Regions from separate parts of the Sporosarcina sp. E16_3 genome, predicted to be linked through region 2. Evidence: riboswitches for the same ligand, from Rfam matches in the RefSeq annotation. Region 2 holds a riboswitch; each other region holds the start of a gene.

Region 1 (7,507 bases), on a different contig from region 2:
TAACTCGATATTAAATAAAGTTCGAAAACAATTTGCTGTCCGGGATGCGGACGGGCGCGGTGCACAAACATTTGATTTACGAACGACAATTCATGTTGTTACGGCTATTGAAGCGGCATTATTGGATCTACTAGGGAAGTTCCTAGATGTACCTGTCGCGGCATTGCTTGGTGAAGGTCAGCAGCGCAGTAGTGTAGAAATGCTTGGTTATTTGTTCTATCTTGGTGATCGGAACAAAACGGATTTACCTTATCTAAGCGATTTGAACGCCAAAGATGATTGGTTCAGACTGCGGCATGAAGAAGCATTGACGCCTGAATCGATTGTTGCACTTGCGGAGGCGGCCTATGAACGCTACGGCTTTAATGACTTTAAACTAAAAGGCGGAGTGCTTTCTGGAGATGAAGAGATGGCGGCGGTGACAGCGCTTGCAAAACGTTTCCCGGAGGCGAGAATTACACTGGACCCAAATGGCGCCTGGTCATTAGAGGAAGCCATTCGACTTTGTAAAAACCAACATGATGTACTTGCCTATGCTGAAGATCCATGTGGAGCGGAAGCCGGTTATTCTGCACGCGAAGCAATGGCTGAGTTCCGCCGCGCTACTGGACTTCCAACGGCTACCAATATGATTGCAACAGACTGGAGACAAATGGGTCATGCGATTCAGCTTAATGCCGTTGATATTCCGTTGGCCGATCCGCATTTCTGGACGATGCAAGGTTCAGTTCGTGTCGCACAAATGTGTAATGATTGGGGATTGACGTGGGGCTCGCACTCGAATAACCATTTCGACATTTCTCTTGCAATGTTCACGCATGTTGCTGCAGCTGCACCTGGAGAAATCACGGCGATTGACACGCATTGGATTTGGCAAGATGGTCAACGCTTAACAAAAGAACCGCTTCAAATTAAAAATGGGAAAATCGAAGTTCCATCTGCGCCTGGCTTAGGTGTTGAAATTGATATGGAGCAGATCGAAAAGGCCAATAAACTCTATATCGATCAAAACCTTGGCGCTCGTGATGATTCTATCGGTATGCAGTATTTAATTCCAGAATGGAAATTCGATAATAAACGGCCTTGTTTAGTCAGGTGACTTTAAATCGATAGTATTCTGCTATATGGAAAATATATGGGGTAGGCCAGCGGGAAACGTTGGTCTATATTCTGTTTTAGTAAGGAGGAAATTCGATGGAGCATAAAGTGATTGTTTATAAAAAAATAGATCCTCAAGTTTTAGATTATCTTCGAACAACGTGTCAGGTCGTTTACTTTGAGGAGCTAAATGAATATACATATCCACAGTTTAAAACACATCTCCAAGATACGCATGCACTTCTAGGATCTGGTTTAAAGGTAGACAATGCGTTACTAGCACAATCTCCGCAATTGAAAGTTGTAAGCAACGTTTCGGTCGGATACGATAATTTGAATTTATCATTGCTGACAAAACGAAATATAGTGGCAACAAACACGCCAGGTGTTTTGAATGAGACCGTAGCAGATGCAATGTTTGGGCTATTACTTTCCGCTGCAAGAAGAATTCCTGAATTGGATGCCTACGTTAAGCGGGGGGATTGGAATCAGCAGCTAGGGGAGGAGTTATTCGGAACGGATGTTCACGGAAAAGTGATTGGAATTGTGGGAATGGGCGGCATTGGGAAAGCAATTGCTCAGCGGGCGAGATTTGGATTTGGTATGGAGATCCTTTATCATAACCGCAACCGTGATGTGGATGCTGAATCGACTTATGACGCGCAGTATTGTAGTTTACCTGAACTTCTAGAGCGCTCTGATTTTGTCTGTAATATGGTGCCACTCATTGTTGAGACAAAGAATTTATTTGGTGCAGCAGAATTTAAATCGATGAAGACCAGTGCCATCTTCGTAAACGGTTCACGTGGTGCCGTCGTGGATGAAGAAGCTTTGCATGATGCATTGGTCAACAAAGAAATAGCTGGGGCTGGCTTGGATGTTTATAAGCAAGAGCCAATTGACACGAGTCATCCATTGTTGAAGTTGTCAAACATCGTTACGACACCCCATATCGGATCAGGGACAAAGGAAACGAGATTGAAAATGGGGATGCTGGCTGCGGAGTCCGTTTTAAAAGTGTTTGCCGGGGAAACACCATCTAACGTATTGAACCCTATAGAAATAGTTAAGTAACGCGATTATTTTGAGGAGGTTGGCTATGCATTTTATTGACGAACAGGAAATTAGAAGTCTTATCTCGATGAAGGATATTATCGATACAATCGAAGAGTATTACATAAACGATGGAGAGAAGAACTCCTTTGTCCCCGAACGATTATTCATCAATGATGATGACAATTCGGCGCTATTAATGCCTTCTTTTTATGAAAATTATTATGGGGCGAAGCTGATTGGTATCGCTCCAGGCAATGCTGCAATCGGGGAAGCTACGTTAAGGGGCATCTTCTTGTTGAATGAAAGGAAGACGATGAAACCACTTGTCGTTATGGATGCCAGAACGATTACCGCTATGCGGACTGGTGCAGTCAGTGGATTGGGTATGAAATACTTGGCATCGGATGAAACGGAGACCATTGGCATTCTAGGCACTGGCGATCAAGGGTGGAGTCATTTACAGGCGGCTTGCGCTGTAAGGTCAGTAAAGAGGGTTTTAGTGTATAATCGTAGTAAGGAAAGACTCGATAAATTTATAGAGAAAGCGAAGAAGGAGTTTCCAACTATTCGATTTGATAGTTCAGATCCTGCGAGCATTGTAAAAGAGGCACAAATTATTATTACAACGACGACATCAACAAATCCGGTTATTCCTTACGACGGGCAAGTTGATTTGACTGGAAAGCATTTCGCAGGTTCAGGTGCATTCAAATCATTTATGCAAGAGATTCCCGACTCAATCATCAAAGAAGCAGATCATCTATTCGTCGACACGCATGCAGCATTTTCCGAATGTGGAGAAATGATTAACGCAAAAAAGTTTGGCCACAGTGAAGAGACAATCCCGGAGTTGAAAACATTGGTTCAACAAGGTGAAAATGAAAAGATGAAACAAAAAGTAACTGTTTTCAAATCGGTAGGTGTATCTATTTTTGATATCCTAACAGCTAAGCTGATCTATGAGAGATATCAAAGTCTGGTTGAAGTTTAAAGTGTCCTTGGAAACATAAGAAAAGGAGGGTTGAAATGAAAGAATATAAAATGGACACTGTCCGTAGAAGCACCCTCTCGCAACAGGTGTTAGAACAAATTGTTCAGCTATTAATGAGTGGGCAGCTGAATCCGGGGGATAAATTGCCTCCAGAAATGAATTTGATGGAACAATTTGACGTTAGCCGGCCTGTACTGCGGGAAGCGCTTAGCTCTTTGGAGACCTTGGAAATCATTACGAGAAGGCCGCGCGGAGGTACGTTTATAAATGATAGGGTCGGAAGTAATCCATTTAAGGTAATGCTCGCGCTATCGATTAACAATGTTCCTGCGATCATTGAAGCACGCATGGCGTTAGAGTTGGGGCTTGTCACGATTGCAGCCGAGAAGATATCGGATGAGCAACTCGAAAAGATCAAAGAAACAATTGATAGCATTCAAGAAAATGCTGATAGTGATTATGGTCGTTTAGATAAGGAATTCCACAGATTGATTGCACAAAGCGCCAACAATCCAGTCGTCGAAGGAATGATAGATTCCCTGCTCATTACGCATGAGAAAACAGACAGCTTAATCACCTATCGAGAGCCTGATATTACAATTGAGCATCACTTAGCCATCTATGAGGCGTTGAAAAAAAGAGACCCGTACGAATCATTCACACAGATGTACAGGCATTTAAGCTATGTAAGAAAGAAAATAATGGCAGACTATAAGGAAAAACAGTAGCATCGAAAAGTTGGTACATACTTATGAGCTTTTTTGTTTGTCTAACTTGTCCGAGGGAAAAAGATGTGACTATATATGTAGAACAAATGAATGCCTATATTAACTGAGAGAAGGCGCGTTACAAGGGGTAGCCTCGCCCTAAGACTGGTGGGCGAAGCTGCTCGGCATCCCCTAGCGTCGCGGCGAATTTAATGGGATTCTATATCATCATATATATATAGAAAGTTTTATATATTCTGTATTGACAATTCATTCAGGAACATGTATTGTACTATTTAACAACTAAATACGTAACTTTCTTATCCAGAGAGGTGTAGGGACTGGCCCGATGATACCTCAGCAACAGACTTGTAAAAGTACTGTGCTAATTCCAGAAGCTTAAGTGTAATGCTTAGGGCTTGTAGATAAGAAGAGCAAAAAGCGATTATGCCAAAACCTCTTCTTGAAATTTAGAAGAGGTTTTTTGTTTCGTCTAGGCTCCGGGCGCCAGATGCTAGGGTCATAAGCTAAAGCTACTCTGCGGCAAAGAACGCCGCTACGCATCTTCATCTTATGCCTGTCGCATCTAAGCAGGCGCCCTTCGCTTTTGTTTTTTCTGGAGACTAAAGTTACCTTCAAAAGATGGAGGGAGAATTATTATGTCAAACGAATTAATCGATGCAATTGCTTTGTTAAAAAAGAAAGAATGGGTCGATTTAACACATACCTTTGGACCCGAATCACCCCATTTTTCAGCATTTGATGCAGCAGAGTTTACGACACTATTCGATCATGATGATGGTTTTTTTGCACAGAGCTTTAAATTTGCAGGACAGTATGGGACACATATTGATGCACCAATTCACTTCGTACGTGATACAAGATACTTGGATGAATTGGGTTTAAAAGAATTGGTATTACCGCTTGTTGTCATCGATAAATCAAAAGAATCCGATGCAAATCATGATTTTACATTAACTGTTGAAGATATTCTGAAGTTTGAAGCTCAGCACGGACAAATTGAGGCAGGTACATTTGTAGCACTACGCACAGATTGGAGCAAACGCTGGCCGGATAACGAGGCTTTTTGCAATAAAGATGCCGATGGGAATAACCGTATACCGGGTTGGGGTCTTGCTGCTTTGCAGTTTTTATTTGACGAAAGAAAAGTGAAAGCAGTTGGTCATGAAACATTCGATACCGATTCAGCCATAGACTTTCAAAAGAACCAAGCTCTTCTAGGCGAATATTACGTTCTTGAACAAGATACCTATCAAATTGAGCTATTAACAAACTTGGATAAAGTGCCTGCAAAAGGCGCAGTCATTTTTAATATCGTCCCTAAGCCGGAAAAAGCATCGGGATTCCCAGTCCGCTCATTCGCGATACTGCCATAAAAAAAGAGTCCGCTCATTTGCGCTCCTGCCGTAAGAAAAGAAAGAAGGTCCGCTCATTTGCGCTCCTGCCGTAAGAAAAGAAAGAAGGTCCGCTCATTCGCGCTCCTGCCGTAAGAAAAGAAAGAAGGTCCGCTCATTTGCGCTCCTGCCGCAAGAAAAAAAGAAGGTCCGCTCATTTGAGCTCATGCCGCAAGAAAAGAAAGAAGGTCCGCCCATTCGCGCACCTGTTGTAAGAAAAGAAAGAAGGTCCGCTCATTTGCGATCCTGTTATAAGAAAAGAAACGGATTGGCGTCAACGCATCATGGCAACAAACTGACAGAAGAGCAGCAATGTGAAAAATTGGAATTCATAGTGGGCGTGGCGAAGGAAGTTTGGGGATAAAAACTGATAAACCGGAACAAGGCTCATATGCTTTGTTCCGGTTTATTTATTATTCCACTGAAAACAGCGCGGCAACGGATAGTTCGTGCATTGGCTCACCTGTTGAAATAAAGGTTTTCACAAGACGGTATTCACCTGGAATCAGTGTCACGCCGAGTGCGTCGACCGAAAAAGTCTGGTTTGTTTTACTGCCAGCTGACAACATATTTCCATAGTCTTTGAAAGACGGGTTTTTTAAGAACACGGCATCTGAGTAGGTAATCATATACCACTGGTCATCTTTATTTACTTCTATATGATAAAACTCGCCTAACTGGTAATCGGATGAGCTGTCGTTTCGCACAAGCGTCTTAATGACGGGAGGCGAACCGATGAATGAATCTTCGTCCAATACAAGAGATAAACCTTCTTCTGATGAAAACATTTCCTGATCGGGCACGGGATCAGGCAGTGTAGAAACTGCTGGTTCTATCCCGCAGGCGGAGAGGGGTAGTATAAGAACAATTGCAATGGACAGTATTTTTTTCATGATGGACATACCTCCACTTCTAGCATATACCTTTGAGGGGGGGATAAACCTTGATTGAAATCAATAAATAGCTGTGGATAAGGTGATTCCTCTGACGATTAATTAGGTGTTATCCACATGTGGGTAAAATATAATGTGTAAATGAAACTTCATCCAATTGTTTTCGTATAACAGAGAAAGGGGTGGAGTCAATGAGACAGGAAATACAAGAACGACAAATGGAATTGACGATGATACGCACTGAGCGCGACCGGGTGACAAGGCGTCTTGGGGGCGCGGAGGTAAAACTTAAAGAAGCTATTATCCAACGTGATAACTTGCATGAAAAACTTACAAAAGAACAACAGGATGTAGTAAAGCTTGGTAAGTTTTCTTTTATGAATAAGATAAGTGAGTGGACAGGCAAGTGGGATGAAAAAATGGAGAAGGAGATTTCAGAAGCAGCAGATGCGGAGCTCCATTATAATGAAGCAGAAAAAGTAGTGAAGGACTTGGAAGCGGATGCGGTCCGATTACGTGATGAGATTAAAAATCCAGACTTCGACCATATCGAGGAAGAGTGGGCGGACTTTCTGAAGGAGAAAGAGACGTGGATTCGATTCAATGACACAATTGCGAATGGTACGCTACAAAAGATAGCAGATGATAGAGTAAGACTGCGTTCGATGCTGCGTGAAATTGACGAAGCTTGCGATGCGGGTACCAAGGCAAATCGGGCACTCGATGCGGCGTTGGAGAAGCTTGGGGCGGCAGAAGGATTGTCGATATGGGATACGTTCCTTGGCGGTGGCTTGCTGGTATCGGCTCTTAAATACTCCGAAATTAATAGCTCTGATGATCTTGTCCATCGCGCGCAACGTGCCCTTCGCCATTTTGAGACGGAACTGATGGATGTCCAAAATGCCGCGACTGAATCATTCACGGTGAACAAAAATGACATCTTTACATTTACTGACCTGTTTTTCGATAATATTTTTTCAGACTGGATGATTCATTCACGCATTACAGGCGCGAAAAGTAAGCTGAACGGTGTGCTTCAAGATGTGCGCAAGGTTCAAGACCGACTTGCGAGAAAGCGTGATGAATTGCTACATGAACTGGAACGATTGGATGTGCAAGAGAGGGAGATTATTGAAGCGTAATGGAGTGACAGGGTAGTAAGGGGGGGGCATGGAACTGACCCGGTAAATTATAGATTCAAATCAAAAACCTCATTGTGCATCCTTTTGCATAATGAGGTGAAATTTAAATGTATTATACACTTTTTATTCAAACGCTAAAAACTCTATCCGGTTGCCAAAAGGGTCATGTGTAAAAAAGCGAGAACGTCCTTCGATTGGAGGCTCT
Region 2 (7,507 bases):
TTGACGTTTTGGTTCATGGGGAATTTGAACGAACAGATATGGTTGAATACTTTGGTGAAAAGTTCGAAGGGTTTGCAGTATCACAGTTTGGCTGGGTTCAGTCATATGGTTCGCGTTGCGTCAAGCCGCCACTCATTTTAGGTGATGTTGCGTTTAGTGAACCAATTACTGTGAAAGAAAGTGTCTATGCCCAAACGTTAACGACGAAGCCAGTAAAAGGCATGCTGACGGGTCCTGTAACGATTTTAAATTGGTCGTTTGTACGGGATGACATTCCACGTTTCGACGTATTGAACCAAATTGCATTTGCACTGCGTAAAGAGATTGAAGAGCTTGAAAAGAACGGTATCCGCATGATTCAAGTAGATGAGCCTGCACTTCGGGAAGGTTTACCGTTAGATCTAGAAAAACGTGAAAGCTATTTGGATGCTGCTGTCTATGCATTCAAACTGGCAACTTCTTCTGTTGAAAATGATACGCAAATCCATACACATATGTGTTACTCGGAATTTAGCGGCATTATCAAATCGATTAGCGCATTGGATGCTGATGTTATTTCAATTGAAACGTCAAGAAGTCATGGCGAAATTATCGCTGCATTTGAGAACAATACGTATGATAAAGAAATTGGCCTGGGTGTTTATGACATCCACAGCCCACGTGTTCCAAGTAAGGAAGAAATGAAACAAAATATTAATCGTGCACTCAAAACCATTAATCCGAAACAATTTTGGATTAACCCAGATTGCGGCTTGAAAACAAGAAAAGAAGAAGAGACGATTGGCGCTTTGAAGATAATGGTAGAGGCGGCGAAAGAAGTTAGGGAAAGTCAGTTGGCTGTACTTAAGAGTTAATTATTTTAAGTTAGCCTTAAAAGTAAAAGAGGCATCTCCCCGTGGATCAATGGCGGTGGAGATGCCTTTTTATTGTGTATGTGGGATATTTGGCCTGTAAATTATTGATATGATCGGTCATGCAGGAGAACGTTACGGGATTAGGTCACGTTTTTATTATTCTAATCTGCCATAGTATCTTTTAGTATACTATGTCACTCTGAAGTGCGTACTTCCCCCTGGGTGTTGGTGGTGTATAATTAAATTAGAAACAGAGTTACAAATTATTAATATAGAGGAGTTTTAAATCATGGCAATTAAAGTTAAAGCAATTATCGGAAGTACTAGTTCAACTTCATTTAACCTGAAACTAGTTGAACATATGAGAAGTCGTTATGCAGGTCAATTAGACATCACACCTGTCTTTATCAATGATCTTGAAATGTTTTCAATTGATATAGAAAGTAACCCATCTGCAAATGTAGTGGATTTTAAAAATAATGTAAAAGATACAGACGCTGTATTATTTGCAGTTCCTGAATATAACTTCTCTATTCCAGGCGCATTGAAAAATGCAATCGACTGGCTATCACGTGGTGGCGATTTTACACTTAAAAACAAGCCTGGTTTCATAGTAGGATCTTCTATGGGAGCATTCGGAAGTATCCGTGCGCAACTTCACTTAAGAGAAATTTTGTCAAACCCGGCATTAGCACCTGTCTTACTGACGGGTAACGAAGTATACATCGGTTCGGTTCATGAGAAAATGAACGAAGCTGGCGAACTTACTGATAAAGCTACAATCGATTTCTTGGATTCAGTTGTATTTAACTTTATTGAGTTCTACAACAAAACGAATGCTACAGTTAAAGCTTAAGAAATCTACGGATAAATCAAAAACAGACATTCTCTTGAAGAGTGTCTGTTTTTGATTTATCCATTATAATGCGTCGTTGGTATTCTGACTATTTCTTTTCTTTTCAATATGTGTAACATGACTGGTGCCCCATTCGTGCATAATGGCTAAGATAGGCTGTAGGCTTTTTCCGTACTCAGAGATAGAGTACTCAACTTTCGGGGGAACCTGTGGATAGATGACTCTGTTAATAATATCTTCATCTTCCAATTCCCTTAATTGTTTGGTTAACATTTTTTGAGTAATCCCCGGCATCAATCTTTTTAATTCACTAAACCTTTGTGTTCCTTCAGTAATTAAATGCAGTAAAATAATTGGTTTCCATTTACCTACTAAGATCCCTAGAGCTTCGTCAACTTTACATAGTTCAGGCTGTATCCCCATAATAACCTCCTTTAGTATCTTTTTGTATACTATAGCACTTTGTGGTGCGTACTTCACACTTTGGCGAATTTAATTCATAATAACATATATAGGAATCAGTTACTATTTGAAATGAAGATGCCCTTCAAATCAGCTTCGGCTACTCCTGTAAGGCGCCTTCGTTCAACTTTCACATGTATTCATATGTTCAATATATACAATCGAAAACAGAAGGAGGAAGTTAACGTGAATAATAAACAAGTTTTTTCAAGAGGAATCAGAAGTGTAAGGGACGTCGTTTATCAGCAACAATCGCCAACTCATAAAGTAGGATTGGTAATTGAACCAGGAAACTGGCAAGACGCTGATCCATTTCTTTTGATGGCTGAAGACTTTTTCGTGCTCGGAACATTTGGCATGCATCCGCATCGTGGTATTGAAACCGTTACGTACGTGATTGATGGAAAGCTAGAGCACTTTGACAATAAAACTGGGGGAGGGGAACTACACCCCGGAGACGTCCAATGGATGACGGCAGGTAAAGGAATCATTCATACAGAGGACCCGGCTGTCGGGGAAACGGTTCAATCGCTGCAATTGTGGGTCAATCTTCCAAGCGATAAAAAAATGTCGGAACCACGTTATCAGAACATGCGTGCACAAGATATGCCGGTCCGTTATGAAGATGGCGCTACGATACGTGTTTTTTCCGGTTCTTCGCAAGGTGTTACGGCTGACACGAAAAATCACGTACCTGTTTCGATGGTCGAATTGATTGTTGAACCCGGCACGACTGTCACACAGGACCTTCCTGGCAGTTACAATGGATTTCTTTATATAATAGAAGGAACAGGGACATTCGGCAGTGAAGGCGCGGAGGGGAAGAAGGGCCAGGTTCTCTGGTTGGACCGTGGAACAGATGGCGAAAAGACTGAAGTAAAGATTCACGCAGAAGAGAAACTGCATATCATGTTATATGCAGGCCAGCCTGTCGGAGAAAAAGTAGTAGCACGTGGTCCGTTTGTGATGAATTCAGAAGAAGAGATTGTGCAGGCCTATAAAGATTACAGAGATGGTAGATTTGAGTGAACATGTACGATTCAATTTCATGCAGAATCACAAAGTATGAAATATTCTAACAGATTTGATATGCTTTTAAGTGAAATAAGAAAATGGGAGTTGCTGATATGGGAAGTAAGATAGAACAAGTAGCGCGTTTTAAAGAAGCAATGGGGAATTATCCAACGGGAGTCACTGTCGTTACAGCATTTGATGCAGATAAAAAACCGATGGGGCTAACGGTCAATTCATTTGCATCCGTATCATTAGAGCCTTTACTTATATTGTGGTCCATCGACAAAAGAGTATCTACCTATAGTGACTTTCTAGATGCTGAAAAGTTTTCTGTAAATATTTTAGCGGCAGATCAAGGCGAATTATGTACGTTATTCTCTAGCAGGGTTGCCGATCGATTTAGCCAATGCGATTGGAAAGAGTCAGATTTAAATCTACCAGTTCTGTCAAATTCGCTTGCGGTTTTACAATGCAAAACGTTTCAACAAATTGATGCTGGGGATCATACGATATTCATAGGCGAAGTGTTAGATATTCAGAATGAAAGTAAAGAACCGCTGCTGTATCACCGAAGAACTATAGGTGCAATTCCAGAAGGTTTTTATAGCGAATAATAGCTTTGAAAAGTTCGACATAGAAAGGCCTGGCATCAGTATACACTGATGCCAGGCCTTTTTAAAAAGAAAAGTATAAGTTTTTTTACTAAGAATAGTGTCTAGCTCCAGGCGCCAGCCGCTCGGAGGCCCACAGGATGTGGGTCACGTAGCCATTGCCGCAGGACGCGGCGTACTTCGGCTAGGTTCCTTGAAAGCAATCCAGTAGGAAGAATTGAACTACATCCTTCCCGGGCAAAAAGCGCCACTCCATACCTGCAAGGATGCAGGTATGGAGTCGATGCGACAGGACGTCGCGATCTTAGACTGCCTTCCAATCGACTTATGCCTGTCGCGGGCCTACAGGATGTAGGTCATGCAGCTGTTGCCACAGGAAGTGGCGCACTTATGCTGCGTTCCTTTTAGGTGCCTTCCGGTTTTCGTAGATTATAGACTTGTAGTTACTGTCACCGTTTGCTCCCGGGCTATTTGTAGGGCTTGATCAAAATCGGCAATTAAGTCATCGACATGTTCGAGCCCGACAGAAAAGCGTAACAGACCTTCAGTAATGCCGCGTTTCTCCCGTTGTTCTTTAGGCATGGCAGCATGGGACATCGTTGCGGGATAGGAAAGAATTGATTCAACACCGCCTAAACTGACTGCGAAAATAGGAATCTGGACGTTTTCAACAAATGCCTTTGCTGTCTCTCTGTTAGGCAAGCGGAAAGACAAGACAGCGCCTGGATTTGTCGACTGTTTCGCGTGGATTGCGTGTCCTGGGTGACTTGCTAACCCTGGATAAAACACTTCTTCCACTAAAGTGTGGTCGTTCAAGTATGAGGCTATTTTCTGTGCCGATTCAGATGACTGTGTTAAACGGGCACCTAACGTTTTGATACCTTGAATTAACGCGTAAGAATCCTGCGCGCCTAGAATTGAGCCGAAAGAGTTTTGAATGAATGCCAAACGATTGCCAAGTTCTTCACCCTTTGTAACTGCCAATCCGGCAATGATATCGCTATGCCCCGATAAGAACTTGGTAGCACTATGAACAACGATATCAACACCAAGATCCAGTGGACGTTGGTAAAGTGGAGACATAAAGGTGTTGTCGAGAAATGTCAGACAGTCATTCGCTTTTGCAAGTTCAACAATCGCTTCAATATCCGTAATGCCTAAACGAGGGTTGGATGGTGTTTCGATATAGATTACTTTTGTGTTCGGACGAATTGCACGTGCGGTTTCCTCGACATTGGCTAGATCTACAAAGGTGTGGTCGATACCGAATTTAGGCAATACCTCGGTTACGAATCGGTATGTTCCGCCATAGACATCTTCGGTCACAACGATATGGTCGCCTGAAGAAAGAAGCATAAATGTGGCCGAGATGGCAGCCATTCCGGAAGCAAAGGCTAATCCACGCGCGCCGCCTTCCATTGAGGCAATTGTTTTTTCCAGCGCATCTCTCGTTGGATTGCCCGAACGGCTATAATCATAAGGCCCAAATGCATCAAAGCTTTCCTGATGAAACGTAGAGGATAAGTAAATAGGAACGTTGACAGCACCTGTTTTTTGCTCGTAATCCCCACGTGTCGATGCATGGATGAGGGTTGTTTCCAATCGCTCTTTATTCAAACTCATCGTTGAAGCACCCCACTATTCAAAGTTGCAAATACTTGCTTCAAATCTGCGATCAAATCTTCAGCTTCTTCCACTCCGACAGAAAAACGTAAAAGTCGGTCGCAGACGCCACGTCGTATCCGTTCTTCGCGCGGGATGTCCGCGTGGGTTTGCGTTGCTGGATAAGTGATGAAACTTTCGACTCCACCTAGACTTTCCGCAAATGTGATGAGCTGTAGATTTTCAAGGAATGGTCCGACCAAATCACTATCGTTTAGCCGAAATGACAGCATGCCACCTTTTCCTGGATAGAGAACGTCCGTAACAAGTGGTTCATCCTCCAAATAATTGACAAGTATTTTCGCGTTTTCATCATGCTGCTTCATTCTCAAATGCAGTGTTTTCAGCCCCCTGATGATTAGCCATGAATCGGAAGGGGAGAGGACCGCACCGATAGCATTATGGTTAGCGGCTAGTTGTTCACATAGTTTTTCACCTTTTGCAACGACAAGTCCCGCGAGGACATCGTTATGTCCTCCGATATATTTCGTTGCGCTGTGCATGACGATGTCAGCACCAAGTTCAATCGGTCTCTGGAAATAAGGTGTTAAGAATGTATTGTCAACAATCAATAGTAAATCGTGCTTCCGAGCAAGTTCTGCGTACAGGCGAATATCAAATTCTTGCATGAGTGGATTGGTCGGTGTTTCGATGAAGAGCGCTTTTGTCTTTGGCGTTATTAACTTCTCGGTTTCATTTACATCGGTGAAATTCGTATACGTTGTACCGATTGAATAAACGTCGGAATACTGTTCGAGCAAGCGATATGTGCCACCGTAAATATCTTCTGGAACAATCAATTCATCCCCAGGGCGGAAAAGCGTTAGAATAAGCTGAATCGCCGCCATACCAGAACTGCACGCATAACCCGCATCGCCGCCCTCTAAGTTTGCAATTCCATCTTCCAATATGGAACGGGTTGGATTTTTTGTCCGCGTGTAATCGTAGCCGGTGGATTGACCGAGCCCCTTATGTTTGTACGCTGTTGATAAATAAATCGGCGGGTTAACCGCGCCAGTCTTCGGATCGCTGTTATTTCCTAATTGCACCAGAATTGTCTCTAAACTTCGTTTTGTCATTGTAGTCACCCTTTTCTTTTTGATTAAAAAAAGGGACCCTCTATAAGAAGAGGGTCCCCGAAATATCGTAGACTATCTTCTTATCTTCTAGGGAAATGGACACCTAAGGGAATTAGCACCGTACCTGAAAAGGCTGGTTGCTGAGACGTCAAAGGGCCCTTCCCTCGGTCTCTCTTGATAAGAATTAAATTATTGAATTATGTGAAAAGAACAATTTCTATAATTTTATCATGACATGGAAAATAAAACAAGAGTGAATTGTCAAAATCTATCTTTCGGTGGTTGCATCCGTTGATTGAATAGCTTGGATACAGTCCGCACCTACGAAAATGGACCAATTATCAAACCAGGAAGTTGAACCAAGGCCAACGTCTTCAAGAGTTTTTATGGCATTACGTTCAGCCACACGTAACCCTCAGTAAAGTTATGGTGATCAATATATCCAAAGCGAGCCGAAAACGAACAAGTGGAAATGGATACTTTCACGCTTTTCTTACAAGTACTTTATGTATTAAAATAGGTAATTCACAGACTTAGTCTATTGTAATACTAAAAAAAGAATTGTGTTATATTGTTAATCAATGATTCTTCTTGGAAGTCGTCCGATTTGATTTAATGAAACTTATTAGTTATCAAGAACCTATATGTATGAACTGTGGGTGATGAAATGCCGAACTGTAATAGTTGTGGCCGCAAATGGAATTGGAAGAATGCGTTCATCAAGTACCTTAGGTTCAACAGGGGAGTTGAATGTCCGTACTGTGGTGAAAAACAGTATGTAACCCCTAAATCTAGAAAACGCACTGGTTTGATATCCATTGCGCCTACATTGACGCTTATCCCAGCAGTACAATTTGAAATCCATTGGACAATTGTAATTTCAATCTTGAGTGTAACCGCTGTTTTAGTTATGTTCCTTTCTCTATATATGATTGAATTAACGAATAAAGATAAACCACTTTGGTGAAA
Region 3 (7,507 bases), on a different contig from region 2:
GATTTGGAGCTTAATCTGACAAAAAAGGTAAGCCACGTTCCAGGCAGAACGTGGCTTACCTATTCTCATATAGATGAAGTATTGGGTAGTATTTTGTTATCTAAAAACCTTAATCAGTAGTAATTATAGTGCGAAGGTCTTTTAAATTAGTAACACCCGATAGTGAAATGGAAACTTTCATTTCTTGAAGGATATTCTCCAATACCTTTTCAACGCCTTTTTGTCCGCCTACCGCTAGACCGTAGACGAAAGGTCTACCGATTAAAACTGCATCAGCACCTAGTGCAAGTGCTTTGACAACATCTGTGCCCCGTCGGACTCCACTATCTAATAGTACAGGAACTTTGCCACCTACCGCCTTTACGATTGCCGGTAGAGCCTCTATACTAGCGATTACCCCATCAAGTTGACGCCCCCCATGGTTAGAAACGATAATTCCATCAATACCGTTTTCGATAGCTAGTTTTGCATCTTCCGGATGTAAAATCCCTTTTAAGAGGATTGGCAAGGACGTTCTTTTCTTTAACTCCGCGACTTGCGCCCAACTTAGTGTAGGGTGGTAAACGTTATCCAGTATTCCTTGAATGACGGCGTCAAAATCGTTAGTTGGAATAGAGGCTAAAAATACTGGATCAGTTTCATAGTTCGCTTTACCAAAACCTTGCTTTAACGGAGAATAATGATTACGTACGTCTTCTTCTCGCCATCCAAGCATCACTGTGTCAACGGTTAAAACAATAGCCTCAAAACCAGCTTCCTCAGCTCTTTTGACCATGTTGTAACCAATTTCATCGTTAGTGCTTGACCAGTAAAGCTGAAACCATTTTGGACTGTCGCCAGTAGCTTCTGCGATTTCTTCAATTGAAAAACCAGATACTGTACTTTGAATGAAGGGGACCCCAATTTCTGCGGCTGCTTTTGCAGTAGCGATGTCGCCATCTTCATGTGCGATTAATTGCATGCCGACAGGAGCGATTAGCAAAGGAAAAGGGTATGTACGACCGAATAGATTTACAGATGTGTCCAATGTAGAAACATCATTTAGAAATCGAGGGACAAGGGAAAACTTTGAAAAAGCGGAGACGTTTTTTCGAAGCGTCTCTTCGCCACTTGCCCCAGATTGGATATAGCCGAATGCGCCAGCAGACATTTTTTCTTTTGCTGCTGCTTCCAGTTCTTCGAATGACACCGGAAAAGACTCGGTAGGGTTGATGTTTTGTAATAGTAAGTCGTTATTTCTAGTTGATGTCAAGATCATTCATACCCTTCGTAAGGAATTTGGTTTTCTTTTTATAAAAAAACACTTGAATCTTTGAATTAATCCTTTTTCAGACGTGTAGCGAGCCTGTTTCCAATCGACTGGATACTTTGAACAAGAATGATAAGAATAAAGATGGTTATGTACATTACGTCAACTTCGTATCTCAAATGGCCATAACGATAAGCTAAATCACCAAGACCTCCGGCGCCGACGAGACCTGCCATTGCGGTTGCACCGACTAAGCTAACAGTAGCAATTGTTAACCCCAAAATGATGGAAGGGCGGGCTTCTCTTAGCATTACATTCCAAATGATGTGTCTTGTTTTAATGCCCATCGCCGTATAAGCTTCTACTACCCCATTTTCGACTTCCAATAATGCCGTTTCCATTAGACGGGCAATGTATGGAGAAGTATAGATTACGAGGGGGACGATGACGCCTTTTACCCCAATTGTCGTGCCTACAATTAGTTTCGTGAAAGGCAAGATGAAAAATAATAAAATAATAAATGGAACGGATCTGACAATGTTAACGACTAAATTTAATAGATGGTTTAACCATTTATTATCCAGTGCTTGTCCGGGTCTCGAAAGCACCAATAAAATCCCTAAAGGAATTCCGATAATGATAGAAAACAAAAGTGATATTCCGACCATTTGAAAGGTTTCAACAGTCGCTTGTTGGAATTGGGGCAACCACTTCTCGATAAACTCGCTCAATTTTCATCCCTCAATTCTTCTGTGCCGACACCTTGTTCTTGTAAGAAACACAAAGTACTTTCGACATCGCTTTTTTCACCGATAATATGAACGACCAAATTTCCAATTACGCCATTTTTTAGTTCGATGATATTCGCAGCCAATATATTTGGCTTCACATTAAACTTTTGACTTACCTCTGCAAGTAACGGTTTTCCTGTAACCAAACCAGTAAAGGTTAGCCTGATAACCGAACCGGACAAATTCAATTGCGAAATCAAAGTTGCAGACAAGTTACGTTGGGAAATGGTGTTTAAAAACTTTTTCGTCGTTTGGTGAGATGGATTTGTGAATAGCCCAATCGTTGTGCCTTGTTCCACGATACTTCCACCTTCGAGTACGTAGACGTAATCACAAATTTTTTGTATCACGTTCATTTCATGTGTGATAAGTAAAATTGTGATGCCAAACTCTTCATTTATTTTTAATAGTAAGTCAAGGATAGAATCCGTTGTCTCGGGATCAAGTGCACTTGTCGCCTCATCGCTTAGCAATATTTCCGGCTCCTGCGCCAACGCTCTTGCAATTGCGACACGCTGCTTTTGCCCACCAGACAATTGAGAAGGATAATGATGATGCTTATCTTGTAAACCAACAATCGCTAAATACTTATTCGCACGTACTTTCACTTCTTCTTTATTGACCCCTAGAAGTTTTAACGGAATGGCAATGTTGTCGTAAACGGTTGCTGTTTTCAACAAATTGAAGCCTTGAAAAATCATTCCTATTTTTTGGCGTGTAGCACCTAACTTATTAGGGGAGAGCGCGGTTATTTCTTCACCGTTTATGACTATCTTTCCGCTCGTTGGCCGTTCAAGTAGGTTCACACATCGGATTAAGGTGCTTTTACCAGCACCACTGTAACCGATGACCCCATGAATCTCACCTTTTTTCACATGAATATTGGCATCGTTGACGGCTTTAACCTCTTTGCATTTTACCGTAAACACTTTCGAAACATTTTCTAATATAATCATATTTTTCGCTCCTTTCGAGAAAGAGAGGCGCAAAGGCATTATAAAAAATGCAAGCGTCCTCTCCTTACTTTGTCGCTATTTACTTTGAAATAAAGAATCCGGTTTAGCTAGCAAAAATAGTTACCAGGAAGGAATAATGGCTCCATCAAATGTTTCCTCGATGAATTTCTTTACTTCTTCTGAACGATATAAATCTATAAACTGCTGAACAACTTCTTCATCCTTAGATTCAGTTCTTACGGCAATAAGGTTCGCGAATGGAGAATCCTTTGGCTCGATAAAAATCGAATCTTTTGTTGGAGAAAGACCGGATTCTATTGCGAAGTTAGTATTAATAGCTGCAGCATCAAGTTCATCTAGTTGGCGAGCAATTTGTGCGGAATCAAGTTCAATAAACGCATAATTATTCTTGTTTTCATCAATATCATTTACGGTTGCATTTAGACCAACACCGTCTTTAATTGTAATAAGACCGGCGCTTTCAAAAAGCATAAGTGCACGTCCACTGTTTGTTGGATCACTAGGTAATCCGATTTTAGCACCGTTTTTTAGTTCGCTGATAGCCTTTACTTTAGATGAGTAAACACCCATAGGGAAGGTAACTGTGTCTGCTACTTTTACAAGATCCAAATTACGGTCTTTTACCATATGATCAAAGAAAGGTTCAGTTTGAAAACTGTTTATATCAATTTCTTTTTCAGCTAAAGCTACGTTTGGCATTACATAATCAGTGAATACTTTTAGTTCAATAGTCAATCCATCTTTTTCTGCCAGTTCTTTTACTTTCTCAACAATCTGTTCGTGAGGACCTGCCGTTACGCCGACAACTAATTTACCATCGCTTAGTAAATCTAAACCTTCTGACTTATCCTTGCCGCCACAAGCTGCAAGGGCCCCTACTACTAAAACCAATAAACTAGCTAACAACCACTTTTTCATATCGATTCTCCTATCCATCTCTGTTTTTTGTTGGTGCTTATGAATAATGTAGCTTTTCAATTTTCTGCATTGCAGTTAGCAAGCCTTCTTCAGTAATTCTTTTATTCATAAAGTGAATAGACTCTTGTGGCAGCAAAGCCTTTTTACTAATTCTTTTTAGAAGAACATGATCTTCTGGATCAATTGCTAAGTTTGTTAAACTTATAGGCAATCCCCATTCAAGATAATAACCCATTAGTTTTAGTAGTTCATCTTCCTTTTCTTCTAAAGCCAATTGGACTAGTATCCCGTATGCAACGAGCTCCCCGTGTAGAAAGCTTTTTGCTTCCTTCGCTTCGGTAAGTCCGTTATGTATGGAGTGGGCGCCTGCTACTCGTCCCGCTTTCCCACCAAATCCTCCAACCATTCCGCCAGTCATGATGATAGCTTCAATAACGCCGACTAATTCATCGGAAACATTGCCTGTAGAAGCAGATTCTAGGGCAGCCTTACTATCTTTTAGTAGGACATCCCTACATATGGCTGCCGAGAATTGTGAAACTTTAAGCCAAACTGGAAATTCCTCATTTTTATAAAATGACTCGATTAACGCATCTGCCTCGTAAAATTTTGCCAAAGTATCTCCAATACCAGCTTTTAAATAGTGAATAGGGGATTTGGCAATGATCGAAGGTTCAATGAGCACAAGTGTATTAGCTAAAGGGAATTCTGTATAATGTGTAAAAGTTCCCTTGTCATCGTAAAACACACTAAGCGGAGTCCATGCTGCACAAGTGGAAGCAATGCTTGGGATTAAGATTGACTTAATTCCAGCTTTTACAGCTGAAGCCTTAGCGATATCTAAAGCTGTTCCACCGCCGATACCAATTACGGCATCTGCTGCGTTTAAAGATAATTGACTAGCAATATCTTCAACTGTATGTAAAGTACAATGTCCTTCTATAAATGTAAAATTAGCACTTGCTCTTTTTACAATCTCATCAGGCAAGTAGGGATGTACAGCGCTCCAAGCCTTTTTCCCGGCTACAATGTGGAACTTCTGAATGCCTAGTTCCGATAAAAGAATTTCTAGATCCATTAGTACCTTTTCGCCGATTCTGTAATGGCCAGGTGCTCCTTTAACGACTGACTGTGTAATATCACTCTCTCCCTTCTATGTTGTTTACGTATCAACCAAATGAGAATAAAAAAATCCTCTCATCAAAGAGAGGATTGAATACACTTACGCTGCAAGTGTTTCTCTCATTTTTCAAAGTACAAAAGTACCTTGCTGGATTTGGCACCTTTCGTGTTTAGAAATTAAACGCGAATGGTTGCCGGGCATCGTAGGGCCAGTCCCTCTGCCGCTCTTAATAAGAGGCTTTTTATTAAATTAAGAATACTAGTAATAGTATATTCATTTGAAAGGATTGTCAATCACATTCTATTAAAAATTGTCGAAAGATGCCGAAAGTAATATATTGTATGACTAAAACAACAAGTAGTCTTCCCTTATAAACAATGCATGGCCTTATAGGCTTCATTCCAGGGGACTGAATAGCCTTTTCCTTTGGCCAAGAAAATAGAAGTGGACGAGTATTCGGGGTCCGCTTCTTTGTTATAACCAATTTCCTCAATGACTTGCTCCTGGTTGTGACAGCGGTCATAGCCCCCAAATAACAAGCTAAGCGTCCCTTTGCCGTGTGTGAACGAAGCAAAGGTGGCGCTGTAATTCATAAAGGTAGCGACTGGAACACGCCCTTTTACAATTACTTTTTCACCAATCGTTTCTGGTGGCTCAAAGCTGCCGTGTGCTTGTTGAATGTCTGACAGCACTCGTCCCATATTATCCAAATCCACTTTTACTTTGAAATCGTAATAGGGTTCGAGCAACGTATTGGAGGCTTGTTCTAGACCTTGTCGTAATGCCCGGAAAGTGGCCTCTCTAAAGTCACCGCCAGACGTGTACTCGTTATGGCTTCGTCCCGTCAGTAACGTTACTTTGACATCTGTGAGGGCTGAGCCGGTTAATAAACCATGATGCTCGCGTTCGAATAAATGGCTGCGTACTACGTTTTGATGACCGATAAGTAAATCGTTTGCATGGCAAACGTTGTTAAACTGTATGCCACTACTTCTTTCAGCTGGTTCGATTAAAAGATGGACTTCCGCGTAATGCCTTAAGGGCTCAAAATGACCATAACCCGTTACGGTCGTTTCAATGGTTTCCTTATACAGTATTTTAGGTTCGCCGAAAGAAACTTGAATCGAAAAACGCTCGTTAACAATTTGTTGGAGTACTTCAAGCTGGATGACGCCCATAACATGGACATGAATTTCTTGAAAGTGTTCATCCCAGAAGACGCGCAAAGAAGGATCTTCCGCATCGAGCAGGTTAAAGCATCGAAGCACTTCTTTGACATGGATGGAAGCGTCGAAAATCACTTTCGACTTAAGGGTAGGAATCATGTCAAAGGCGGCCTTTTCTTTTAGTGCTCCAACACCGTCACCAATGGATGCTTGGGTTAATCCAGTAACGGCGAACAGTTCACCAGCCTGAACATGGTCGATTGCTTTGAACTTATTACCGTTATAGACGCGTATCTGTGTCACTTTCTCCTTATAATCACCATAGTTTACTTCGTCTCTGACACTTAGCGTACCGTTTAATGATTTAAGGAAAGTGACCCTGTTACCACTGTCATCATGGCGGATTTTATAGACCTGTGCAGCAAAATCACTGTCATCCTCGTAAGAAGTTGCTGTCAATACATCGAGTTTCTCGAAAAATGCCATGACACCGATATCCTTAAGTGCAGAACCACTGGATAGGGGGAAGACTTTATTGTCGCTAATCATTTCCTTTAATGTTGCAAGCCATAAGTCCTTGTCATAACCTGATTCCATATAGGTTTCCAGCAGTTCTTCATCACGTTCTGCGATAAATTCAATGAGTTCCTCTTGCATGATACCTTCATTGAATGAGGATGTAAGGTCACAGATATCTTCCGATAGATTGGTGCGAATTTCATGGAGTACGCTTTCAATGTCTGTTCCTTCACGATCTGTTTTATTGATAAAAAAGAACGTAGGCACTTGATGTTTACGGAGCAGCTGCCAGACGGTTTCTGTGTGACCTTCCACGCCGTCGCTTGCGCTAATTATAATAATGGCATAGTCCATCACTTGAATGGCGCGTTCCATCTCAGGAGAAAAGTCGACGTGCCCAGGTGTGTCGATAATGTAGTAGGTGGATCCGTTATAAGAAATGGATGCCTGGTCTGCAAAAACCGTAATTCCTCTTTCTTTCTCGATTGTATGGCTATCGAGAAAGGTGTCTTTATGGTCCACGCGGCCTCTTTGTTTAATACTTTTTGTGTGATAAAGCAGTTGTTCAGAAAAAGTTGTTTTTCCTGCATCTACGTGCGCAAGTATGCCAATTGTTTTATACATGTCGTCGCTCCAGTCCATTTCTTGCTACTATCTTTAGTATAGCAAATCTGAATTGGGCGAATGACACTAAATTGATGGTATACTGTATAGACAAACTTAGTGTGAAGGAGGAATCAGATTATGAAATATTCAAGAACGAA
Region 4 (7,507 bases), on a different contig from region 2:
CGGATTCAAACCTGCATCGATTGCATAGTTTGCGTTGATAACAACTGCATCACCCTCATCATTTTTATACAATTGCGGTAAAAGTGATGGTTCGTAATTCGCATCAAACTTTAGATTTTTTGGGTTTTCTACAATATCTTTCACTTCAGCTTTTACTTTGTCTACTCCATCAGCCAATTTGATTAACCCAGCTGACTCTAGCAAAGATAGGACACGGCCATGTTCAGCTACTGAGTTACTAAAAATAATAACAGCACCTTCTGGAAGTTCTTCGATTGATTTATATTTCGTTGAGTACACAGCCATCGGTTCGATATGGATAGCCCCTGCATTCGCAAACTTATAACCATGGTCAATTACTTGTTGGTCTAAATAAGGTATGTGTTGGAAGAAGTTTGCATCCAAATCACCAGATTCAAGATCTTTATTTGGCAAAACATAATCTTGGTATGTTTCAATGACAAGTTCAATGCCCTTTTCTTTCAATATCGGTGCTGCTTTTTCTAAAATAATTGCGTGCGGTGTGTTAGATGCACCAATGACGATTTTCGTTTCTTCAACTGTTTCTTTGACAGCTTTATCTTCACTACTTACATTTTTATCGCCGCTGTCGTTTTTCGCACCGCAAGCTGCCAATGCAAATACCAGTACTGCTAATACTATTCCCCCTAAAAGCTTTTTCATAATTATTTCTCCCCTTTTTCTCTGTTTTTTATGATTTACAGGCAAGGCCTGATGTTACTGTACTACTATTATCTCTTGTCAAATTTCCTCACCGCGAAATCCCCGATGAATTGAATGATGAAGACGATAATTAAAATAGTGATTGTTGCAACAAGTGTAACGTCCTCACGGCTACGCTGGAATCCATCTAAGTACGCGAGTGTCCCCAGACCACCTGCGCCGATAATCCCCGCCATCGCGGTATACCCAACGAGTGCAATGGCCGTTACAGTAATTCCCGAAACAAGTGCAGGCATTGATTCTGGTAATAGGACTTTAAAAATAATCGTCCTCGTTTTAGCTCCCATTGACTTCGAAGCTTCAATTACACCTTTATCAATTTCCTGTAATGCAATCAACACCATTCTTGCATAAAATGGTGCCGCCCCAATAATAAGAGCCGGCATCGCTGCATCCGGTCCGCGCATTGTGCCAAGAAGAAATTTCGTAAACGGAATAAGCAAAATGATTAATATGATAAACGGGATGGATCTAAAGATATTGACGAATGCCCCTGAAATAATATTGACCAACTTATTCGACCACAGTTGACCGGGACCAGATAAGAAGAGCAAAACGCCAAGTGCTAATCCTATAACGAATGTTAAGATTGTCGAAACTGTAGTCATATAAAGTGTTTCCACTGTTGCTTCCCACATTTTAGTCCAGTCGACATTCGGAAAAAGGTTTTCAATCATTACCGATCACCTCCGTCTGAACATCATTTTCATGAAGATAGTGAATTGCTTCCTCAATGATTACCGAATCGCCAAGGAGCTGAAGTATGAGTGTGCCGTATGCTCCGCCATGTGTATGAGAAATATTCCCTTGAACGATATTGACATCGACAGTGAATTTCCGAATAAGACTCGCGAGCACAGGCTGCTCTGTTTTCTCTCCTACAAAAACAAGCTTGATAAGCGTTCCAGAAGGAAATTCTTCTTTAATATGCGCCATTGCCTGCTTCGCTTCTATTGGCTCTGTCACTTGAGAGACAAATCGCTTCGTAATCGCTTCCTTCGGCGATTGGAATACATCAAGGACATCCCCCAACTCAACAACTTTCCCTGCTTCCATAACTGCAACTCTGTGGCAAATTTTACGGATAACGTGCATTTCATGTGTAATAAGAACAATTGTCAGTCCAAGTCGTTCATTGATGCCCGTTAAGAGATCAAGTATCGAATCCGTCGTTTCTGGATCAAGGGCTGAAGTCGCTTCGTCACAAAGAAGGACTTCAGGGTCGTTTGCAAGCGCACGGGCAATCCCTACGCGCTGCTTCTGACCTCCGGACAATTCGGATGGATACGCATTTTCACGACCACTCAAACCGACTACTTCAATCAATTCCGCCACTTTCTTTTCACGCTCGACTTTTCCTACACCCGCTATTTCAAGAGGGAAAGCGATATTTTCCCTTACTGTTCTAGACCACAGTAGGTTAAAGTGTTGGAAAATCATACTCACTTTTTGTCGTGCTTCCCGCAGTTCTTTACCTTTGATTGCTGATATTTCTAGACTTCCTATTTTCACACTGCCCGATGTCGGCATTTCAAGACCGTTCAGTAGTCGGATCAACGTACTTTTTCCTGCCCCGCTGTAGCCGATGACTCCAAAAATCTCACCGTCAGCAATTTCAAGCGATACATTTTCGACTGCAGAAATACTTCCTGGCCCTTCACCGAATCTTTTATTAATATCCGTTAAATGAATCATCTATTTCACCTCTAAAAAATTGTTTTGTTACTAACTCTGTCTAGCTTCAGGCGCCAGACGCTCGGGTCATAAGTCAGCCCAGCTATGCGGTAGTTCGCCGCTACGCCGTTCTGCCTTATGCCTGTCGCATCTAAGCAGGCGCCTTCCGCTTGGGCCTGCAGGAGGCAGGTCATGCAGCCTTTGCCGCAGGACGCGGCGCTCTTTGGCTGCGATCCCTTTAGAATACAAAAAAGCCTTCCTGCAGACGGGCAGAAAGGCTTAACGCTATATTAAAATAAACGTTTGTCCAATCTCTCATCTTTCAAAGCTTACGCTTTGTGTGACTTGGCACCATTTCACTTTCGTGACGGTTGCCGGGCTTCGCAGGGCACTATCCCTCCACCTCTCTTAATAAGAGTGACTATTCAATTGAATGTTAATACGTAGTATATCAGTACTATACATCCGTTGTCAATCTATTTTTTCTAGTAGATACGGAACTGACTGAAACGCATATATTTTATGGATTACAACGCCATCCTTTTGTATAAGAAGGCAAGGAACGCTTTCGATTTCATAGTCAATTGCGATGTTTTGTACATAATTCAAATCTGCTTTCCCAATTGGTATTTCCGGTCTCATGACGTTAATAACGTTCATCATTTTAGAAGCGACCGCACATGTTCCACACATCGGTGTATATAAATAAAACGCTGCTACTGAAGACCCTTTCAAAGCCGTCTCCCATTGTTCGCGTGTCCAAGTTTCCATTAATTCTACATCCTTTAAATTAGAAATTCCGGTCGAATTTTAAAATTCGCACCTTGTAGTATTGTAGCTAACACTTTATACGGTGTTGTCTCCACTTCTCGGTAAACCTTTTCCGTGTACAAATGGATTGCCGCTGGGAACTCTCTTTTGAATAATATGCGGGTCTTTTCTCCATCTTCATCCGCATCAACGAAGACGAATAGTTCATGTTCTTCGTAAGGTGCAAGCAACTCTTCAAGCCGATAAGGACTTACTGTGCCGTTCGTACAAATAATCTCGACAGGCTCAATAAGTATTCGTGCCAAACGCTTCTTATCCGAACCACCTTCAACGATAATTACTCTTTCATCCGACACAAGATGCCTCCTCTATTGCTCTGTTCTATATAGAGATGCAAAAAACGCCGGAAAAATACCGGCGCCTTGTTTTAGTTATTCTCCGACAGTCATTTTTTCATACGCTTCAGCTGACATAAGTTCGTCTAGCTCAGAAACATTTGAAGGTTCAACGACGATCATCCATGCGTTTTCATACGGTGATTCATTGACGAATTCAGGGCTATCTTCAAGTCCTTCGTTCACTTCAATGACTTTACCGCTGATAGGTGCATAAAGTTCAGATACTGTCTTAACTGACTCAACGCTTCCGAAAGGCTCGTCCGCTTTGATGTCATCGCCGACAGATGGAAGTTCAACGAATACGATATCGCCAAGTTCAGATTGTGCAAAGTGTGTAATACCGATACGGTAGTTACCGCCTTCGTCTTTTACCCATTCATGCTCTTCAGAATAACGCAGATCTTTTGGTGTGCTCATTCCGTATCCCTCCAAATAAATAGTTTCATTCTCTTCAATTCTGTCATATTTCTTGGATAAAGACAAGATAGGAAATTAGTTACCCCATACTTTGTCGAATTCATCTTCCTTGAAACCAACAGTCACTTTACCGTCTCCAAAAACAAGCGGTCTTTTAATCAGCATACCGTCAGATGATAGCAAGCTGATCTTCTCTTCATCTGTCATTGTGGGTAATTTATCTTTCAAATTAAGTTCTCTGTATTTCAGCCCACTGACATTGAAAAACTTTTTCAATTCCAGTCCGGATGCCGCAATCATCTTCCCAAGCTCTTCTTCTGAAGGAGGAGCCTCTGCTATGTTCACTTCCTGGAAGTCCAGGTTGTTCATCTCAAGCCACTTCTTAGCTTTCCTGCATGTTCCACACTTTGGATAACCGTAGTAAATTAATCCCATACCGTAACGCCTCCATTTTCGCCATTATAACAGAAAAGACGTCCAGGTACCTATTGGGCGTTCCATGTATAGGTGACTTTTGATTGCTTTGGAATTGAATGACTTCTATACGATTACCGGGATGTCTTGATATGTACTTAGCACTTAACAAATGCAAAGCAAGGGAGTTTTTTGTGGTTATTACTAGGAAGTAGTTTCCAATACCGCTTCGTCGCTTGGTGATGGCCTCCCGTAATGAGCCCCCCAGAAGATCACTGTCGGTCTCATTACTCCGGCTCACACTTGTCGCTCCTTCGCTAGATTCATTCGCCGTACAAGGGAAATAGTATAGGTTCTATAGAATTCTAAATTAATCGTGACGATTATATAGTATCTCTATTTTTTTTAATGAGGTGTCACCTTCTTATAGAACCCCACATAATCTTTGCTAAAAGTAAGCAAGGAACACATTGTACTACGTACTAGAGTGCCCGAAATTTCATTTTCGGGCACTTACACTCTTTATAGAAAGTCTTCTATTCTTTTCTTCCAAAGAAACTGCATTTTCCACTTAAATAGTGTAGGTACGCGACAGGCGAATAATCACAACAGGATAACTAAAAAGGTGTGGCTAAAAGTGACGGAGCACTTCTAGCCACACCTTTCCCTCAGTAATAGTGTCGTGATTATTTCGCCGAAAGCGAACCGGAAATAACCCAGTGAAAAATAGCGATTTCCAAGCCCTTCTCGCCAGCGTTTTATGCAAATATATGGTTATTCAACAAACGTATTAAACGATATACTTCTCCGCTTCGATCAGCTTAACCGACGCTTCACGTTTTTTCGCTATGATATTATACGGATTTGAGCGTGTCAATTTACGCAGTGCAGAAATCATCATGCGCTGGTTGTCGCCATCAACAGCTGCCATCAGTGTTTCTTTCGCATCTCTTTCAATATCCTCAAATGCTTCTTGACAGAAGATTTGTGTGTAAAGAATCTTCTGTTGTTCTTTTTCTTCCCCGTTACGCGCAATTGCTTTTTCTGTACGTAGAAGTGCAGACTCCATTGCGAAGACATTATTAGCGATGTCTGCAATGTTTACAAGTACTTCTTGCTCAGCTTCTAGCTTCGTGCCGAAACGTTGCGCGGCAAGACCCGCAGCTAGCAAACCGATTTTCTTGGCGTTTTTAACAAGTACTTTTTCTTGTGCAAGTGCTTCGTCACCGATTTCTTCTGGCATCATCATTAGAAGTTCCGCTTGAAGTGCTTGCGCCTGTTGTAGCAATGGCAATTCGCCTTTCATTGCTTTTTTCAGGAACGTGCCTGGCACTAGCAGACGGTTGATTTCATTCGTTCCTTCAAAAATACGGTTAATGCGTGAATCGCGGTAAATGCGCTCTACTTCATATTCTGCCATGAAACCATATCCGCCATGAAGCTGTACTGCTTCGTCAGCGATGTAATCCAATACTTCAGATCCCACGACTTTATTGATCGAACATTCGATTGCGTATTCTGCGATTGCTGCCGCAATTGCTTTGCCGTCTTTTTGCTCTTCAACACTCAACTGGCTTTGACGCTCTTCAAAGTAGCCAACTGTACGGTAAATCAAGCTTTCAGCTGCATACAGTTTAGATGCCATCGTTGCTAACTTTTGTTTCGTCAAGTTGAATGAAGAAATTGGCGTTTTGAACTGCTGACGTTGATTTGTATAGGTAATTGCAAGTTCAAGCGCACGTTTAGATCCACCCATTGTGCCGACTCCTAATTTGTAACGGCCGATATTCAAGATATTGAACGCAATAATATGTCCGCGACCAATTTCACCTAACAGGTTTTCAACTGGCACTTCTGCGTCTTGTAAGATTAGCGTACGAGTAGATGATGATTTGATACCCATCTTTTTCTCTTCAGCTCCGACAGATACACCTGGGAATTCTTTTTCAACGATAAACGCAGTGAATTTATCGCCATCGATTTTCGCGTAAACAACGAAAATATCCGCAAATCCAGCGTTCGTAATCCACTGTTTTTCACCATTTAAGATGTAGTGTGTTCCGGCAGCATTCAACTTTGCATTTGTCTTCGCACCCAATGCATCCGAACCAGAACCTGGCTCAGTCAGTGCATATGCAGAAATTTTGTCGCCTGATACAGAGTTCGGCAAGTATTTTTGCTTCTGCTCTTCATTTCCGAAAAGGACGATTGGCAACGTTCCAATACCAACGTGTGCGCCATGGGTGATTGAGAATCCGCCTGCTACAGACATTTTTTCTGAGATAAGTGCAGACGCGATTTTGTCGAGCCCAAGGCCGCCATATTCTTCAGGTACATCCGCTCCCAGAAGTCCAAGATCCCCGGCAGATTTCAATAGTCTTACAGAGTGTTCGAATTCATGATTTTCAAGATTTTCCACAACAGGTTGAACTTCGTTTTTCACGTAGTCTTCTGTTGTTTTCGCAATCATTTTCTGTTCATCAGTAAAATCTTCAGGCGTAAATACCCGACTTGCTTCAATGTCTTCTGTTAGGAATGCTCCACCTTTAATCAGGTCGTTTGTTTTTAATTCAGTCAATGTTGTTTCCTCCTTTTACTCTCAAGAGAGTGAATGTCCACGATTAATATAAATTTCACTGTTTGTTTACTAGTGTTACAAAAGCTCAAACACGCCGGCTGCACCCATTCCGCCGCCGATACACATCGTAACGACTCCGAACTGTTTCCCTTGACGTTTTAATTCACTCATCATACGAATCGTTAAAATAGATCCCGTTGCGCCAAGTGGATGCCCTAAAGAGATTGCTCCACCGTTGAAGTTCACCTTATCCATATCAAGGCCTAAATGACGGATAACCTGTAGTGACTGAGACGCGAACGCTTCGTTCAACTCCCATACATCGATATCCTCAATAGAAAGCCCTGCAATTTTAAGTGCTTTTGGAATGGCTACAATTGGTCCAATTCCCATCACTTCAGGTGGCACGCCTCCTACAGCAAATGACAGGAACTTCGCGATTGGCTTCAGGCCTTGCGCTTCTGCCACTTCACGGTCCATCACAAGTACTGCACCCGCTCCGTCTGATGTT

The links. A riboswitch is a leader RNA that binds a small molecule or an ion and turns the genes downstream of it on or off. The one in region 2 is predicted to bind S-adenosylmethionine.
Region 1: linked by a shared signal. The riboswitch ahead of I2483_RS13065 (cyclase family protein) and the one ahead of I2483_RS14155 (methionine biosynthesis PLP-dependent protein) in region 2 are both predicted to bind S-adenosylmethionine.
Region 3: linked by a shared signal. The riboswitch ahead of I2483_RS08800 (iron-containing alcohol dehydrogenase) and the one ahead of I2483_RS14155 (methionine biosynthesis PLP-dependent protein) in region 2 are both predicted to bind S-adenosylmethionine.
Region 4: linked by a shared signal. The riboswitch ahead of I2483_RS11085 (methionine ABC transporter ATP-binding protein) and the one ahead of I2483_RS14155 (methionine biosynthesis PLP-dependent protein) in region 2 are both predicted to bind S-adenosylmethionine.

What each region holds. Positions count from the first base shown of each region.
Region 1 covers NZ_JADPRX010000022.1:13,990-21,496, forward strand. Annotated here, with positions in the region: gene gudD (glucarate dehydratase) at 1-1,099, shown strand, start outside; gene I2483_RS13050 (2-hydroxyacid dehydrogenase) at 1,195-2,172, shown strand; gene I2483_RS13055 (ornithine cyclodeaminase family protein) at 2,198-3,145, shown strand; gene I2483_RS13060 (FadR/GntR family transcriptional regulator) at 3,181-3,873, shown strand; SAM riboswitch class I at 4,170-4,284, shown strand; gene I2483_RS13065 (cyclase family protein) at 4,512-5,249, shown strand; gene I2483_RS13070 (immunoglobulin-like domain-containing protein) at 5,681-6,160, opposite strand; gene I2483_RS13075 (hypothetical protein) at 6,352-7,302, shown strand; gene I2483_RS13080 (VOC family protein) at 7,426-7,507, opposite strand, start outside.
Region 2 covers NZ_JADPRX010000025.1:29,679-37,185, forward strand. Annotated here, with positions in the region: gene metE (5-methyltetrahydropteroyltriglutamate--homocysteine S-methyltransferase) at 1-854, shown strand, start outside; gene I2483_RS14130 (NADPH-dependent FMN reductase) at 1,144-1,710, shown strand; gene I2483_RS14135 (winged helix-turn-helix transcriptional regulator) at 1,774-2,133, opposite strand; gene I2483_RS14140 (pirin family protein) at 2,359-3,201, shown strand; gene I2483_RS14145 (flavin reductase family protein) at 3,300-3,800, shown strand; gene metC (cystathionine beta-lyase) at 4,227-5,420, opposite strand; gene I2483_RS14155 (methionine biosynthesis PLP-dependent protein) at 5,417-6,538, opposite strand; SAM riboswitch class I at 6,616-6,722, opposite strand; gene I2483_RS14160 (hypothetical protein) at 6,807-6,944, opposite strand; gene I2483_RS14165 (TIGR04104 family putative zinc finger protein) at 7,206-7,505, shown strand.
Region 3 covers NZ_JADPRX010000011.1:33,687-41,193, reverse strand. Annotated here, with positions in the region: gene I2483_RS08825 (class I SAM-dependent methyltransferase) at 1-14, shown strand, start outside; gene I2483_RS08820 (alpha-hydroxy-acid oxidizing protein) at 110-1,252, opposite strand; gene I2483_RS08815 (methionine ABC transporter permease) at 1,318-1,980, opposite strand; gene I2483_RS08810 (methionine ABC transporter ATP-binding protein) at 1,977-2,996, opposite strand; gene I2483_RS08805 (MetQ/NlpA family ABC transporter substrate-binding protein) at 3,117-3,935, opposite strand; gene I2483_RS08800 (iron-containing alcohol dehydrogenase) at 3,973-5,073, opposite strand; SAM riboswitch class I at 5,175-5,294, opposite strand; gene I2483_RS08795 (GTP-binding protein) at 5,427-7,367, opposite strand; gene I2483_RS08790 (hypothetical protein) at 7,488-7,507, shown strand, end outside.
Region 4 covers NZ_JADPRX010000016.1:60,828-68,334, forward strand. Annotated here, with positions in the region: gene I2483_RS11075 (MetQ/NlpA family ABC transporter substrate-binding protein) at 1-684, opposite strand, end outside; gene I2483_RS11080 (methionine ABC transporter permease) at 753-1,421, opposite strand; gene I2483_RS11085 (methionine ABC transporter ATP-binding protein) at 1,414-2,439, opposite strand; SAM riboswitch class I at 2,731-2,836, opposite strand; gene I2483_RS11090 (thioredoxin family protein) at 2,890-3,189, opposite strand; gene I2483_RS11095 (toprim domain-containing protein) at 3,204-3,545, opposite strand; gene gcvH (glycine cleavage system protein GcvH) at 3,621-4,004, opposite strand; gene I2483_RS11105 (arsenate reductase family protein) at 4,080-4,439, opposite strand; gene I2483_RS11110 (acyl-CoA dehydrogenase family protein) at 5,209-6,996, opposite strand; gene I2483_RS11115 (acetyl-CoA C-acetyltransferase) at 7,072-7,507, opposite strand, start outside.